2 regions of the Caproiciproducens puteiluti genome follow, and region 2 is predicted to be linked to the other one. Evidence: riboswitches for the same ligand, from Rfam matches in the RefSeq annotation. Region 2 holds a riboswitch; the other holds the start of a gene.
The links. A riboswitch is a leader RNA that binds a small molecule or an ion and turns the genes downstream of it on or off. The one in region 2 is predicted to bind fluoride.
Positions count from the first base shown of each region.

Region 1: linked by a shared signal. The riboswitch ahead of ACRQU7_RS13785 (inorganic diphosphatase) and the one ahead of ACRQU7_RS00340 (redox-sensing transcriptional repressor Rex) in region 2 are both predicted to bind fluoride.

Region 1 is NZ_CP194790.1:2,835,288-2,842,735, forward strand. It holds gene ileS (isoleucine--tRNA ligase) at 1-1,171, shown strand, start outside; gene ACRQU7_RS13775 (aspartate/glutamate racemase family protein) at 1,403-2,092, opposite strand; gene ade (adenine deaminase) at 2,143-3,939, opposite strand; gene ACRQU7_RS13785 (inorganic diphosphatase) at 4,081-4,620, opposite strand; fluoride riboswitch at 4,684-4,757, opposite strand; gene ACRQU7_RS13790 (sensor domain-containing diguanylate cyclase) at 4,832-7,102, opposite strand.
Region 2 is NZ_CP194790.1:64,263-71,710, reverse strand. It holds gene ACRQU7_RS00350 (MutS-related protein) at 1-866, opposite strand, end outside; gene ACRQU7_RS00345 (MutS-related protein) at 871-2,448, opposite strand; gene ACRQU7_RS00340 (redox-sensing transcriptional repressor Rex) at 2,471-2,929, opposite strand; fluoride riboswitch at 3,003-3,073, opposite strand; fluoride riboswitch at 3,203-3,274, shown strand; gene ACRQU7_RS00335 (fluoride efflux transporter FluC) at 3,410-3,799, shown strand; gene crcB (fluoride efflux transporter CrcB) at 3,799-4,155, shown strand; gene ACRQU7_RS00325 (universal stress protein) at 4,212-4,994, shown strand; gene ACRQU7_RS00320 (VOC family protein) at 5,162-5,542, opposite strand; gene ACRQU7_RS00315 (oleate hydratase) at 5,688-7,448, opposite strand, start outside.

The DNA of each region.
Region 1 (7,448 bases), 1.2 Mb from region 2:
TGCGTTCTTCGTACTGTACGCGAATATCGACGAGTTCGACGCCACCAAATACACCCTGGACCGCGGCAGCCTGACCGTCATGGACAAATGGCTGCTGTCCCGCCTGAACACCTCTGTAAAAGCCATCGACGGCCATCTGGAAAACTACCGGATTCCGGAGGCGGCGCGCGCCTTACAGGATTTTGTCGACGAAATGAGCAACTGGTATGTCAGAAGAAGCCGCGAGCGTTTCTGGGTCAAGGGGATGCCGCAGGACAAGATCAACGCCTACATGACGCTGTACACCGCGCTTGTCACCATAGCGAAAACCGCCTCTCCCATGATTCCGTTCATGGCGGAGGACATTTACCGCAATCTGGTCTGCAAGATCGACCCCTCCGCGCCGGAAAGCGTCCATCTCTGCGATTTTCCGAGCGTCGACGAAGCCCTGATCGACACGGAGCTGGAAGAAAACATGGAGCTGGTGCTCGACATCGTCGTGCTGGGCCGCGCGGCGAGGAATACCGCCAACATCAAGAACCGCCAGCCGATCGCGAAAATGTATGTCCGTTCGGAAAAGCCGCTGAGCGAGTTCTACCGGACCATCATCCGCGACGAGCTGAACAGCAAGGAAATCCTGTTTACCGAGGATGTCTCGGACTTCACCTCCTACCACTTCAAGCCGCAGCTAAGAATTCTGGGACAGAAATACGGCAAGAAGATCGGCGAAATCCGCACCGCGCTCGCCGGACTCAACGGAAGCGCGGCAAAGAAGGAGCTTGACGCCAACGGTGCGCTGACCCTCTCCCTTTCGGACGGGGAAATCTCCCTGACCCCCGAGGAACTGCTGATTGAAACCGCGCAGGCCGAAAATTACGTTTCCATGGCGGACAACGGAATCACGGTGGTCATCGACACTCACCTGACCGAAGCGCTGATCGAAGAAGGCTTTGTCCGCGAAATCATCAGCAAAATCCAGACCATGCGCAAGGACGCGGGCTTTGACGTGACCGACCATATCGTCGTCTATGAAAAGGGAAACGACCGGATCGCGAAGATTATCTCCGACAATCTAGCCTCCATTCAGAACGATGTGCTGGCCGAAGAAGTCAGGCTGAACGAGATGGCGGGCTTTGCCAAGGAATGGGATCTGAACGGCGAAGCCGTAGAGCTGGGCGTTCAGAAAATCTAATGTAAAATAAATTTGCGGCAGCCGCCGCATTTCCACAAGATTACGTCGCCCCCCGCCTTTGGCGGGGGGCGACGTTTGTCCCGCAAACTGAAATGGAATTGCCGTAATTGCACAGGACAACAGTTTTGATAAGAAAGAAATGCACCTGAAAGAGGGGTTTTAAAAGCCCGCTCAAGGTGCATTTTTTATGCATTATTTTGTTGAAGGGTTATTGAGCAACAGTTCCTTCAGTCAGGACAGCGCGTACAGGGCCGCGCGTTTCGCGTGGATTTCGGTCGTGTCGAACAGCGGCACGGGCGTGTCCTTCTGCTGAATCAGCATTCCGATCTCCGTACAGCCGAGAATCACGCCCTGCGCGCCCCGCTCCGACATTTTCCTGATGATTTTCAGGAACGCCGCTTTCGATTCGTCGGAAACGATGCCGAGGCAAAGCTCCTGAAAAATCGTATGATTGATGAATTTCCTGTCTTCTTCATCCGGAATGAGGACTTCCAGATTCTTTTCCGCCAGCTTTCCCTTGTAAAAGTCCTGCTCCATGGTGTAAATGGTTCCAAACAGGGCTACTTTTCTAATTTGATTCTGCAGGAGCTCCGCCGCGGTCACCTCGGCAATGTGAAGCACCGGGATGGAAACGGCGCTTTGAATCTGCCCCGCGACCTTATGCATGGTATTAGTACAGAGCACAAGGAAATCGGCGCCGCCTTTTTCCAGACTCCGCGCGGCGGAAGACAGGATTCCCGCGCATTTTTCCCAGTCGCCCTCCTCCTGGCACTTTTCTATTTCATGAAAATCCACACTGTAGAGCAGACATTGAGCGGAGTGGAACCCTCCCAGCTTCTGCTGAACCGTGCGGTTGATGATCTGATAATAACCGACGGTGCTTTCCCAGCTCATTCCGCCGATCAGGCCGATTGTTTTCATATTGACTCACCTCCCGATACTCTTCTATTACCTGCTCAATTTTTTCAAATCTATTCTTCCACAAACAAAGGGGTAAACCGGAACTCCGTACAGTCCACCAGCCCCCTGTCGGTCAGGCGCAGTTCGGGCAGGCAGGCAAGCGGGATCAGCGCCATGGTCATAAAGGGAGAAACCATGCTGCACCCGATCTTTTCCCACGCCTCGCTTAGCTTTCCGACGATTTCAGCCATTTCCTCCACCGGCTTGTCGTTCATCAGGCCGGCGATCGGGAGCGGAACCGTCCCCAGAACCTTGCCGTTCTGCACGGCGGTCATTCCCCCGCCGCACGCGATCAGCGTATTGGCCGCCAGCGCCATGTCCTCGTCGTTGGTGCCGATCACCAGCAGGTTGTGCGCGTCATGCGCCACGGTGGAAGCCATGGCCCCGCAGCGGATACCAAACCCTTTGACAAAGCCGAAGCCGACCTTTCCCGTTTCATGGTGCCGCTCGAAGACCGCCGTCTTCAGGACGTCCTGTTCAACGTCGGAACCGGCCCGCCCGTTTTCCACTCTGAGTGAAACATGCCGTTCGTAGGAACCGACCCTGGCGGGGATCACTTCAATGACGCGGGCGGTCACCCGGTCGCCCTTCGCGGGAATGGCAAAGGACTCCGGCGTAATGGGATTTTTGATATGCATGGATTCCGTCGCCCATTTCGGGTAATGATAGGGCGGAAGCTCCGCGGCAAGCTTTCCGTTTTCCGCCGCAACGGCGCCGTTGATCAGCACCCGTGTGATGTCCAGCTTGTCCAGACTGCCGATAAAAACAATATCCGCGCATTTCCCCGGCGTAATGGACCCCAGCTCATGGTCCATCTGAAAGCACTGGGCGCAGTTGATGGTGACCATCTGAATGGCGGTCATCACGTCGATGCCCTCTTCCACCGCGCGGCGGACGATGTGGTCCAGATGTCCCTGGCTCAGCAGGGTGTGCGGATGGGTATCGTCGGAAATCAGCACCCCGAACCGGGTGTCGATTTTATTTTCGGTAATGCTCTTCGCCACCTCATGAAGGTCGCGCCACGCCGAACCTTCCCGCAGCATGGCGTACATGCCGAGCCGCATCTTCGCAAGCGCGTCCTGCGCACGGGTGGACTCGTGGCAGCAGCGCACGCCGGAAGCAATATAGGCGTTCAGCCCACGCCCGGTCTCCGGCATGGAGTAATGGCCGGTCACGATCTTGCCCGCCCTGAGCGTTTCGGCGACCTCGCCGTGCATCTGCGGGTCCGCGTTCAGCACGCCCGGAAAATTCATCAGTTCCCCAAGGCCCACCACGCTGTCCCACCGCATGGTCTCGGCGATCTCCGCCGGACCGATGGAGGAACCGGTATCCTCAAAGCCGGGAACGGCGGGAACGCAGGCGGGTGTGGTGACCATTGTTTTCAGCGGAGTCCTTTTGGAGTCCTCGATCATGCAGGAAACCCCGTCCAGCCCGAGGACATTGCAGATTTCATGCGGGTCCATATAGATTCCCACCGTGCCGTGGGGAATGACCGCCCGGGCGTATTCCCCCACGCTCATCATGGAGGACTCCACATGCATATGCCCGTCCAAAAATCCGGGGGCGATATACTGACCGGCTGCATCCAGGACGGTTGTGCCTTCTCCGATACAGTGCTTCGCGTCGCCGACAAGGGCAATCCTGCCGCAGGAAATGGCCACATCGGTATCCGGCAGAATTTCCCCGGTACAGACATTCACCAGCCTGGCGTTGATAATCACGGTTTCCGCCGGAACGGCGCCCTGCGCGACCGCGGCAAGCGTCCTGCCGGATTCCCACAGCGGAGAAGTACAAAACTTGTTAATCATCACAGCACCCCTTAATCTGTTTTTCATTCTATATTAAACGTCATCAAAATGCCTGTCAAGCATCTTTTACTGCCTTAAAATAAAAAAGACGCTCCGCAGCGGTCAAAAGCCGCCGGAGCGTCCGTCCTTCACAGGGAGAGATCAGGGGTTGGTCCCGCCGAATTTTTCAGTGTAAGCGTCGATGCTTTCCTGTACAATCCGTTTTGCGTCCTGCACGCTGCGGATGTAGTCCACCGCGGTGGCCTTGCCCTCCAGCTCCTTATACACCGCAAAAAAGTGAATCATTTCGTCAAAAATATGTGAGGGCAGCTCGTCGATGTTCCGGTATTCGTTGAAGGTAGGGTCGCCGAACGGAATCGCGATGATCTTGTCGTCCACGAAACCCCCGTCCTCCATGGAGATCACCCCGATGGGGTAGCAGCGCACCAGAGAGAGCGGCTGAATGTCCTCGGAACAGAGCACCAGCACGTCCAGCGGATCGTGATCCGCCGCGTAGGTACGCGGAATAAAGCCGTAATTCGCCGGATAATGCGCGGAAGTGTACAGGATACGATCCATGGAGAGGAAGCCGGATTCCTTATCCAGCTCATATTTCGTCTTGCAGCCCTTGGGAATTTCAATCACCGCGAAAAAGCTGTCCGCATGAATTCTGTCCTGAGAAATCTCGTGCCAAATATTCAAAAAAGTCCCTCCTGCATATTCAATTTTCTGATTTGTAAATAAAAAAGCCGACAACCCGCTGTGCATACCACAGAAGTCATCAGCTTAAAAAGCAATTTTAGCGTTCGCTACGGGAGAACTTCATTCCCTGTTTTTATTATAGCACAATGAAAAACATCCTGTCAATAAATAGAAAAAAGAGAGAACCGGAAGAAGCCCCTCAGAAGGATTCTCATTCCTGCTCAAACCACCGCACACAGTCGCGCCCTTCATTTTTCGCCAGGTACAGCGCCTTGTCCGCGCGATTGATCAGGTCGTACAGGTTCACCAGCTCCTTTTTTCCTTTCGCGATGCCGATACTGACCGTCACACGAATATCGTCGTGGCCCTCATAGGAATAGCTGCAGCTTCTTACTTCCCTGTTCAGCTTTTCCGCCAGCCGGCTGACGGACGCCTTTTCCATATCCTTGAGGAAAATGAGGAATTCCTCGCCGCCGTAACGCCCGACCACCGCGCTGACCGGGATACACCGTTTGCAGATATTCGCAATATTTTTAATAATTTTATCCCCGAACAGATGGCCGTACGTATCGTTGATGGTCTTAAAAAGATCGATGTCCAGCATCATTGCGTAAAAATCGCAGCCGGCTTCTTTGGCCGAAATATATTCCATAATGCCGAGCTTCATCAGCTGCCTTCGGTTGTAAATACCGCTCAGCTCGTCATACAGGGCAAATTCTTTGATTTTTTCATAGGATTTTGCGTTTTGAAGCGCTAAAATCGACTGCTCCGTATAGATATCCACCAGTTCCAGGTCGCCGACAGAAATCTCCCTGCTTTTGCTGACAATCATCTTTATAACGCAGAACAGATTTTGATTATAGTAAAGAGGCTTTGCAATCAGGCTTTTCCCGTCCTTGTCCCGGGTGTAAAGATCGTGCATGCGAACCTTTTCGCTGCCGTTTTGGCTCCCGGGCCGATTTTGATCCCTAAGGACGATTTTCCCGGAATGCCTGCGGCAGACCACTTTTTCATGATTCCGTTTGGTCACGATGTAACCCAGGTTCTCATTCACCCGCAAAACCATGACGGCGCTTTCAAATTCGATAATCTGATATAGATTTTCCAGAATGCTGACCAGAAGGTCCTCGGTTTCCAGAGCGGAAACCATCGCTCTCAGCCCGTTGTTCAGTTTTTCCGTAATGCTCCTTTGCTTCATTTCATATTCCAGCTTCAGATTTTTGATTCTGACCTCATTCACCAGCTTTTCGTTCAGAAGGTCGCTTTCCCTGAATCTTCCCACCTGCAGGAAGACCTGAATGAATGTGACGACGAGCATTGCAATCGGAGTGTAGTAAAGGCTGATTTCGGTAAGCCCGTTATTTTTCAGGATATCCACAACGGACAGGAAAAACAGGAGCAGGACACTCAAAAGGTTGATTTCGGCGCTTTCGTATTTTTTTCTCATGGCACGCACCAGCGTCACAAGACAATTGGCAACGGCGACGGGAATCATCACTTCCAGCAGAACAACGGGATAAATCATATACCGGGCCGGGAGAAAAATGCCCACAAAAACAATGGCGAACACCGCTGCTCCGCTGACGCGCATAAACCTCCTGCTCGACAGTCCTTCATACTGATAGTAAAAAAACAGGCACATCAGCTGAATCACCAGGAAATTGACCAGGTACAGTTTAGTGTTGAATTCAAAATTGATGCCGGGGAAAATCTTATTGAAATAGCACTCGCCGTAAAGCAGCGGGCGCAGAGAGATGGCCGCTGCAAAAAGCGCCAGACAGATATGGGCCTTGTCGTGAGAACGCACAAAATACAGCAGAAGGAAAAACACCGCCATTACAAACAGGGATGAAAAGAGAAAGGTGTCCATAAACAGGCCCTGATCGCCCAGCCGCTGGATCTGCTGCTGGGTTCCCACCACAACGGGAATCGTCAGGCCGGAACGGAAATAATCGAAGTTGGAAACCTCTATCAGAATTTCCGTGTCTTCCCGCTGCGTCTGAAAGAAAACCGACTGCGTCGTCCACTCCGGCCTGGATTCCGCCGCGTTTTTCCCGACCCGTCCGCTTTCGAAGCGCACGTTTCCGTCGATCCACAGCCGGTAGGAAGAACCGATCTGGGGAATTTTCACCCCAAGAAAGAGGCCCTTCCGTGCTTTCAGCACCACCCGGTAGACGGCGTATCCTTCCTGTGAACAGGCTTGATTGTCCGCATTACGGTACGCCGTCCAGTTTGCGGGAACCTGAACCAGCTGTTTGTTGTCCGCATCCGTTATTTTCCCCTGGGGGCTTACCTGCCGTCCCCAATAAAACTCCCATGCCCCGGTCATTGGAACAGGTGAGGAAAGACCGGCGCTGCCGATATCCAAAACGCCGTTTGAAACAACATTCCCGCGCCGGCCGGTCCCCGAAAAGACCGAAAGCAGAATCAGGCAGAAGGATACAATCAGCAGCCCGTCGGCAAATTTGATAAACCTTTTCATGGATACCCCCCAAAAACACAAAAACCGCCGGCCGGCACCCGGCCGAAAATCGAACCGCATGGTTTTCGGCGTTACAGTATCCGGTTGGTATATTAATGAATACGACTCTGCTATATGTACTACAGCATTTCCAGTGAATTCTTCAACAAGGTTGTGTTCCTCCCCCGCCTTCAGCGGGGGAGGAACACATTTTGTCTCGCAAGCTGAAATGGAATTGCCATAAAAACATCTATATTTTAGCACAGATTTCTTTCAATAACTATATCAGGTCTTAAATTTGTTAAAATTTTCCATTTTTGATCCTGCGTTTTCTTTATGTATTCAGCATTGCCAGTGGATTCCGCAG
Region 2 (7,448 bases):
CTCTCCGCTTCTAGCGGGAGCAGCTCGGGAATACAGGTCGGCATACCCACGGCCCGGAGCCTGTCGTATAAATTCAGGCAGCCGACGTAAAAGGCAAGCTCCTTTTGAAGGATAACGAAAAAGCTTTCCACGTGCTCCGCAGACTGTGCCAGCACATTGATGCTTTCATTCATCGCACGGGCGCGGCGGTTGCCGAAATCGGAAGCCCCCGCGTCGTCACGGGGCGCGAGCGTAAAAGACGGGGCAAAATGCCAGTGACGCCAAAAATGCGTTTTCTCTTTGCGCCGCATCACATAATCAATTCCCTGATTGTAATTGCCGAGCCCGGCGCTGATCAGCATCCCCTTTTCATCCTTCAGCTCATTCAGAAGCGAATGAATCTGTAAAAAATAATCGTCGCCGAGCTCCTGCCACAGCATGGAGATAAAATTTTTGAAGCCCTCGGAATGAAAATTCCTCATATCCGCATCGGTGGCATTGCGCATTTTCAGCAGCATTTCCGTGTATATTTTCAATAAATCGACTGCGCTGGAAAAATTGCTGGATAAATTCTGCCGTGTGGACAGCCACGACCAGGATTTGTGTTTCCGCTCCATTGTCTCAACCGTAATATCATAAAGCTTTCTCACTGTTTCGGGGTTGTTGATGCAGTCCTTCAGGACCTCCTGACGATAGCGGATTTCCCGGGCAGTCTGCAAAGGACAAAACAGGGCCGAACTGCACACCTCCCGAATCATCGTGTCGTCCTGTGCCATGGCCGAAAGGATGCGGGCAAATTCAAGATCGGCGATCAGCGTGTCTTTCCCAAAGCAGGGTTTTTGCTGCGGATTGAAATCCGTATCCTGATCCATCAAGTGTACTTTCAAAATTTCAGCCTCCCTTACGATGATCGTATAATCCGCCGCGCAGCCTTTCGCAGAGCCGCTCATAGGTCAGCCCGTATTTTCCCGCGATGTGCATCGCATAGGCAAGGCCGTCGGGCGGCCTGCGGGTAATCCGAAAAGTCCTTACCGCCGGGTCGTCCTCCCGGACCGAGCTCATCATGCTGACCGTTTCCTCCCCGTGTGCGGCCAGTTCATCGATAAAGGTGACGCACACGGCGGGAGCACCCAGCTTCGCAAGGGCGTCCATCATGCGGCCCCCCAGCAGCAGCGCGTCCGTCAAAGTGGTGGAGGAAAAAATCTCGTTGATGATGAGAATGCTCCGGGAGGTCGCGCGTCCGAGAAGCTCGTGAAGACGTTCGAGATCGTCCTGCAGTTTTCCGTTCTGGGTGGACAAATCCTCCTCCCGCCCAAAATGGGTGAGGATACTGTCAAAAAGGAGAATCGCCGCCTCCCTTCCCGGCACGCACAGCCCCAGGCAGGAGAGATAATGGATCTGTCCGAAGGCACGCGCAAAGGTCGTCTTCCCGCCCTGATTGGGACCGGTCACGACAATGATCCGCTCCGGTGTATTCAGCACAAAATCATTCGTCACCGGCTGCCCGGCACCTCCCATTGAGGAAGCCAAAGCCAGATCAAAACCGTCCCTGTCGTAAAGGTGTTCCGCGCTTTCGCACAATTTCGGGTAACAGAACGGAAGTCCCTTCTCACGATGCGGCCGGATATACTCCAGCCAGGAGAGGTAGAACTGAATTTCACGGGAAAACCGCGCGACGGTCGGGTCGATAAAATCCAGATACTTCGAGCAGAAATGGTCCAGATTCTCAAAAATGTCCCTGTACCATGAGGCGACCATATTCAGCACGGCCGCCTCCACATGCTGCGCGGACGGTTCTTCGGAAAGCTTGCGGCGGTAATTTGTCTCGTCCCCCTGACGGAATTTGTCGAACAGCCTGAGAATTTCCTTACTGTGATCTTCCTGCCCTTCATATTTCCGGACACGGATGACCCCGTTTTTGATCAGCATGCAGTATTCCACGGAAGAAAGCTGTTCGCGCAGTCGGCCGATCTGTTCCCGAAGCTCCGTGAACGCCTCCGTACCCGTATAGGCGGCCAGATACCACATAAAACCGCGCAGGCCGTCCGAGCAAAGCGTCCGGTCCCGCAGCCTGTCTGTCAGCCCGGCAAGCTCCGTGCAGTAGCTGTCTGCACAGTCGAGCAGACGCCCCTTAGTCAGATAATGATTTTCATAGCTGTTTTCGGACGTGAGCGATTTTTTGATGGCTTCCATGGATTGGCTGAGGCGATATACGGATTGCGAAAAGTCGGAAAAGAAACCGCGCAGCCCGTCGTCTTCCAGCTCCCGCATGACTTCCTGCCGGTAGGTAATGGTATCGCCGTCGCGAAGCGGCGTGTAGAAGAAGCCCTCGAGCCCGTATTCCTTGCTGCTGTTCAGGATCGGCCGGAAGATCTGGTCAAGATAAAGGTCCCTGAAGCAGTCCGGCGCAGCTTCCTTTCTCGGTTTTTTCCACTGCTCCTCAGCCGGAAATAAGATACTGTAAAACACATTGCACACCTCTTCCTGTTTTTCAGTGCTTTGCCGCATACTCGGCAAGACGCCGGAGCGAACCGGTCATATCCTCGTGATGCACCATTACCTGCGGCGGTGCCTTCAGCCGTACCGAGGAATAATTCCAGACCGCGACGATTCCGGCTTTTACCAGCGCGTCGCATACCGGCTGCGCACAGCTTCCGGGCGTTGTGATCACTCCGATTTTCGCGTCCAGCCGGCGGCAGATTTCATTCAGTCTATCAATAGGGTACACCGGCTTTCCGTACGCACCTTTTTTGATGATTTTCGGATCAACGTCAAACCCGGCAAGAATATCAAGGTCGTATACGGAATAGCCCGCATAGCTCATCAGCGCCTTTCCCAGTTTCCCCACACCGACGAGGACGACGGCGTCTGTTTTCCTGGACTGCCGGACGGCCTTCGGGCCGGGGACCGGATTGATTCCTTCCATGCCGCACCTTCTTTTGCTTTTCATGATGCAGAAGCCACCGCGCTGCTGCGGCCTTTTCCGGGCACCACAGCCTGATAACGACAAAAAAGCCGATGGCTTCCAAACAGAAGTCATCAGCTTTCACGCATTTCGGTATTACCGCGGGAGTACTTCATTCCCAAGGCTATTATAGAACATGCTTCTGCAAAAATCAATGGGCAATAAAATTCCGTTTAGTGGATGACGCTCCTTACATTTTTCTTCACAAGCCGCACGTAAAGGGAGAAAAGGTTGAAAAATCCGTCATAACTTGCTATAATCATAAACGGGAATGAAGTTCTCCCCTAGCTTTGCTAAAATTGCTTTTCAGCTGATGACTTCTATGGTAATCATAGAAAGTGGTCAGCTTTTTATTTTTTCCTTTCACAAAAACAGAAAAATTTACAGTTCAGGCCCTGTTTGTAAAATCAGGAATGCAAATAAGGCCTGGTCGCAGCAACTGAAATGCCAAATTTGGGGGTATCTATGAAAAAAAATATCGCTGTCGCGATCGGAGGGGCGGCCGGAACTATCCTGAGGTATGTGGTCCATCAGCTTCCGCTGCCCTTTGACGAGCTTTACCGTCCCATTCTCACGATCCTGATTAACGTAAGCGGGAGCTTTTTACTGAGCTTTCTGACCATCCTGTTTGCAAAAAAATTCCCGGTGAGCGCCGAAGTGCGCCTGGGCATCACCACGGGCCTGTTAGGAGGATATACCACGTTTTCGACCCTTTGCAAAGAAGCTGTTTTATTGGGCCTTTCCGGGGATGTTTTTCTTTCGGCGGTTTACGTTTTCGCTTCCGTCCTGCTGGGCCTTGCCGTCGCGTGGCTCGGGATCAAAACCGCAAAGCGGATGGAACGGAGGCGCGCCTGATGGATTTCGTCTTACTGAGCGTCGGCGGCGTCTGCGGCGCGATCGCCCGCTATCAGATCGGAGCCGCCTTTTCGAAAAAACAAAATCATACGTTTCCCTTCGGCACCTTTTTCATCAACCTATCGGGCGCATTCCTTCTGGGAATTTTTTGCGGGCTGGGCATCGGCGGAAATTCCTATCTGCTTCTGGGCGACGGCTTTTGCGGCGCCTTTACCACTTTTTCCACCTTTACCGTGGAAAGCGTGCAGCTCATGCAGCACGACGCCGTCAGGGAGTCCCTATTGTTTATCGTATTGTCGCTGGCAGCCGGTCTTCTTTGTTTTTTGATGGGTTACGGAACCGGGAAGCTTTTTTGAAACGAGCGGGGAGACGCCGTTTCCCCGAAAATCATTGATTTTACGGAGGTGTGGTTATGAGAAGGGTTTTACTTCCGATCGACGGAACAGCGCGGAGCCTGAAAGCGGTCGATTTGATCAAATCGCTCTATACGACGGAGGATGTGAGCATCGTACTGCTTATGGTCCGGGAAGACACGGAAACGATGTATTCGGAAGAGGAACTGCAAAAATCCAAAGCGCAGCTGAAATCGACCTTGGACGCGGTGGCCGGACAGCTGCCGGGCTATCCCGTGCGAAAGCAGGTCGTTTTCGGGCGGGCCGGCGACCAGATTCTCGAATGTGCGGAACAGGACGAAATTGATATTATCGTGATGACCAAATCCACAAAGACCGGCCTGTCCCAGAAAATCGGCTCGGTTGCAGCCTACGTCGTAAAATACGCGAAATGTATCGTCATGATTGTGCCGGAAAATATGCCCCGTGAAAAATCGGCGGGGAACGTGCTGAAATGCCGGCATATGGACGATATCGTTACGCTGAGCGGTCAGATGAGCTTCCGGTCCAGCTCCTGTCTGCTTCCGGTGCAGGCGGGAAAATGCGTGTACAGCATCACGGTGCTGGAGGGAAAGCTGCGCCTGAACCACAGCGCCTACGACCCGGACGGCGGCACATGGTCCGCCCCGCCGCGAAACGGCCAGCCGGAGCATTATGACCTGAAAAAGGGAGAGGAAAGAGAAATCCGTCTGGAAGCAGGTATTGCATTCCGTCAGCTCGACCAAATCGAGGTCGTCAACCCGAGTATGACGTCTCTGCTGAAATTTCACTATATCGCACGGTTTGAAAGCCTGGAGGAATAACCGGCGTTATAGGCCGCGTCTTATTTCTCACCTGAAATCCCAATATTTATATGTTGAAAGACCAGAAAATAAAGACAAGGCATGATACCTTGTCTTTATTTTTTAGGAAGTAGTGCAAATGGATTTTTGTCGCTGATGATGAACGGCGTTGTCGGCCCTTTGTACGGTTACGGCATATTGTTCCCGGCACAAAGGCAGAAGGGATGTCCGGAAGGGTCTATCATTGTTACAAACTCACTGCCCCCGAATTGTGACGCCGCTTTCGTCGCACCGAGAGACTGAGCATATTCAACCGCTGCCGGGACATCCGGCACCTGAAAATCGAAATGCATCTGTTTTTGCTGTTTCCCTTTTTCTTCCGGCCATATGGGTGGGACATAATGCTCTTCTTCGATAAACAAAAACACAATCCCATTTTTATTGCACAATGCAGGACGGCCAAACATTTTCCGTTTTTCCCATCCAAGCAATCTGTGGTAGAATTCGCACAGCCTTTGTTCGTCATCGCAGTCAACCATTACATTGCCCAAGCAGATTCCGTCAATCATAAGAACTCCTCCTGTATAAGTTTTTGCGGTCGCATGCCTGATAATTTATCCCTATTATAGCATATGGCAGTCCAAAGAAGGCGAAATCTCATATTGAAAATCAGGATGCCGTTGTCAGGGCGTCGGCTGGGATGTCAATCATATCTTAAACCACATGATGCTCTTTCAGAAGCTTTTCAATGTCGGTGCCCTGGGTTTTTTTCAGAAGCAGCTTCATGGCAAGCCTCTCTTTGAACCCAAGCTCCATATCGGTAATTTTCTTGCCGTCGCGCAGGTATACGGTGGAATTCAGCAGGTCCCGCACATCATACACGCTGCCCCAGACCTCCGGCACGCCGCGGTCGATGTTCAGCAGAGTATACACCGCTTCCATGCCGGTGCGGATGGAATATTCGGTGGTGAAAATGGTGTCGCGCGCGGTCTCGGCGAACTGACCGAGGAAAGCGAAATTGACGGCGCCCTTCGGAACGACCAGAGGACGGTCCCCTTTTGCCCTGGGCATGAAGAACGCGGTGATGTACGGCATCATGCAGGGAATCGTGTTGGCGCTCTTTTCGGCAAGCCCGGGGATTTCGGATTCCGGTACTCCCATATGATACAGCCACTCCATGCAGATTTCCTTGCCGGTGCATTCCCGCATGCTTTTTTTGACGTAGTTGCCGGGCTTGTCGCTGAACAGGCCGTAAGTCCAGCCCACAAGCTGCCCCTTCGGCTGGGAGCGGAACTGCGGCTGACGGTTGAACGTCCAGCTTAAAAGCCAGTTTGAATCCTTTGCCGTGACGATCCCGCCGGTGACCACCTTCCCCGAGAACGGGTCGCGCTTGCAGATTTTCTGAATATACGGAGGAATCTTGCCGTCCAGGGTGGTGACGGTGGCGCTCATCCAGTTGCTTTGTTCCGGATTATGGCAGAATTTGTCCGGATGACCGAAGGACGGGTCCTGTGCGGCGATCTTCCGCCACATATCCCAGCCGCCGCCCGCTTTGATTTCCGTGTTGAATGGGGCAGGCTCGTTCTGGCCGCCGAGGGAGGAATTCTCCACGCAGCCGCCGTTGGTGATAAAGATCAGATCGTCCTCGGTCAGATCGATATTCTCCGTCTTGCCGTCACAAAGAACGATCACGCGCTTCGCCGTTTTTTTGTCCTTCTGAATATCGAACTCCACGCTGACGACCCTGGTGCCGTAATGGAACTGCACCCCGTTGGATTCCAGATATTTGATCATGGGCAGAATCATGGACTCATACTGATTGTATTTGGTAAAACGCAACGCCGTAAAATCGGGAAGGCCGCCCACATGATGGATAAAGCGTTTGATATACAGCTTCATCTCCAGAGCGGAATGCCAGTTTTCAAAGGCGAACATCGTGCGCCAGTACATCCAGAAGTTGGATTTCAGGACCTCGTCGCTGAAATACTCGTCGATGCGCTTATTGTAAAGCTCTTCGTCGGGAGTAAAGAACAGCTCCATGATTTCTTCCGCGCCCTTATCCGAGAGCCCGAATTTTTTGTCGGTGTGCGCGTCCTCCCCGCGGTTGACCGTTGCGCGCATCAGCGAATAGTTCGGGTCCTTCTTGTTCAGCCAGTAGTACTCGTCGAGCACGCTGATTCCTTCCGTCTCAATGGACGGAATGGAACGGAACAGGTCCCACATGCATTCGAAATGGTTATCCATTTCCCGGCCGCCGCGCATGACATAACCCAGATTCTCATAGAGATATCCGTCGCAGGCTCCGCCCGGAATCGGGTCCTTCTCCAGAATGTGGACATGGCTGCCCTTCATCTGCCCGTCGCGGACAAGGAAACAGGCGGCTGCCAGCGCAGCGAGGCCGGAGCCTACAATGTAAGCGGACTTGTGATCGACGCCTTCCGGCTTAACCGGGCGTGCGAAAGCTTCATAATTCCC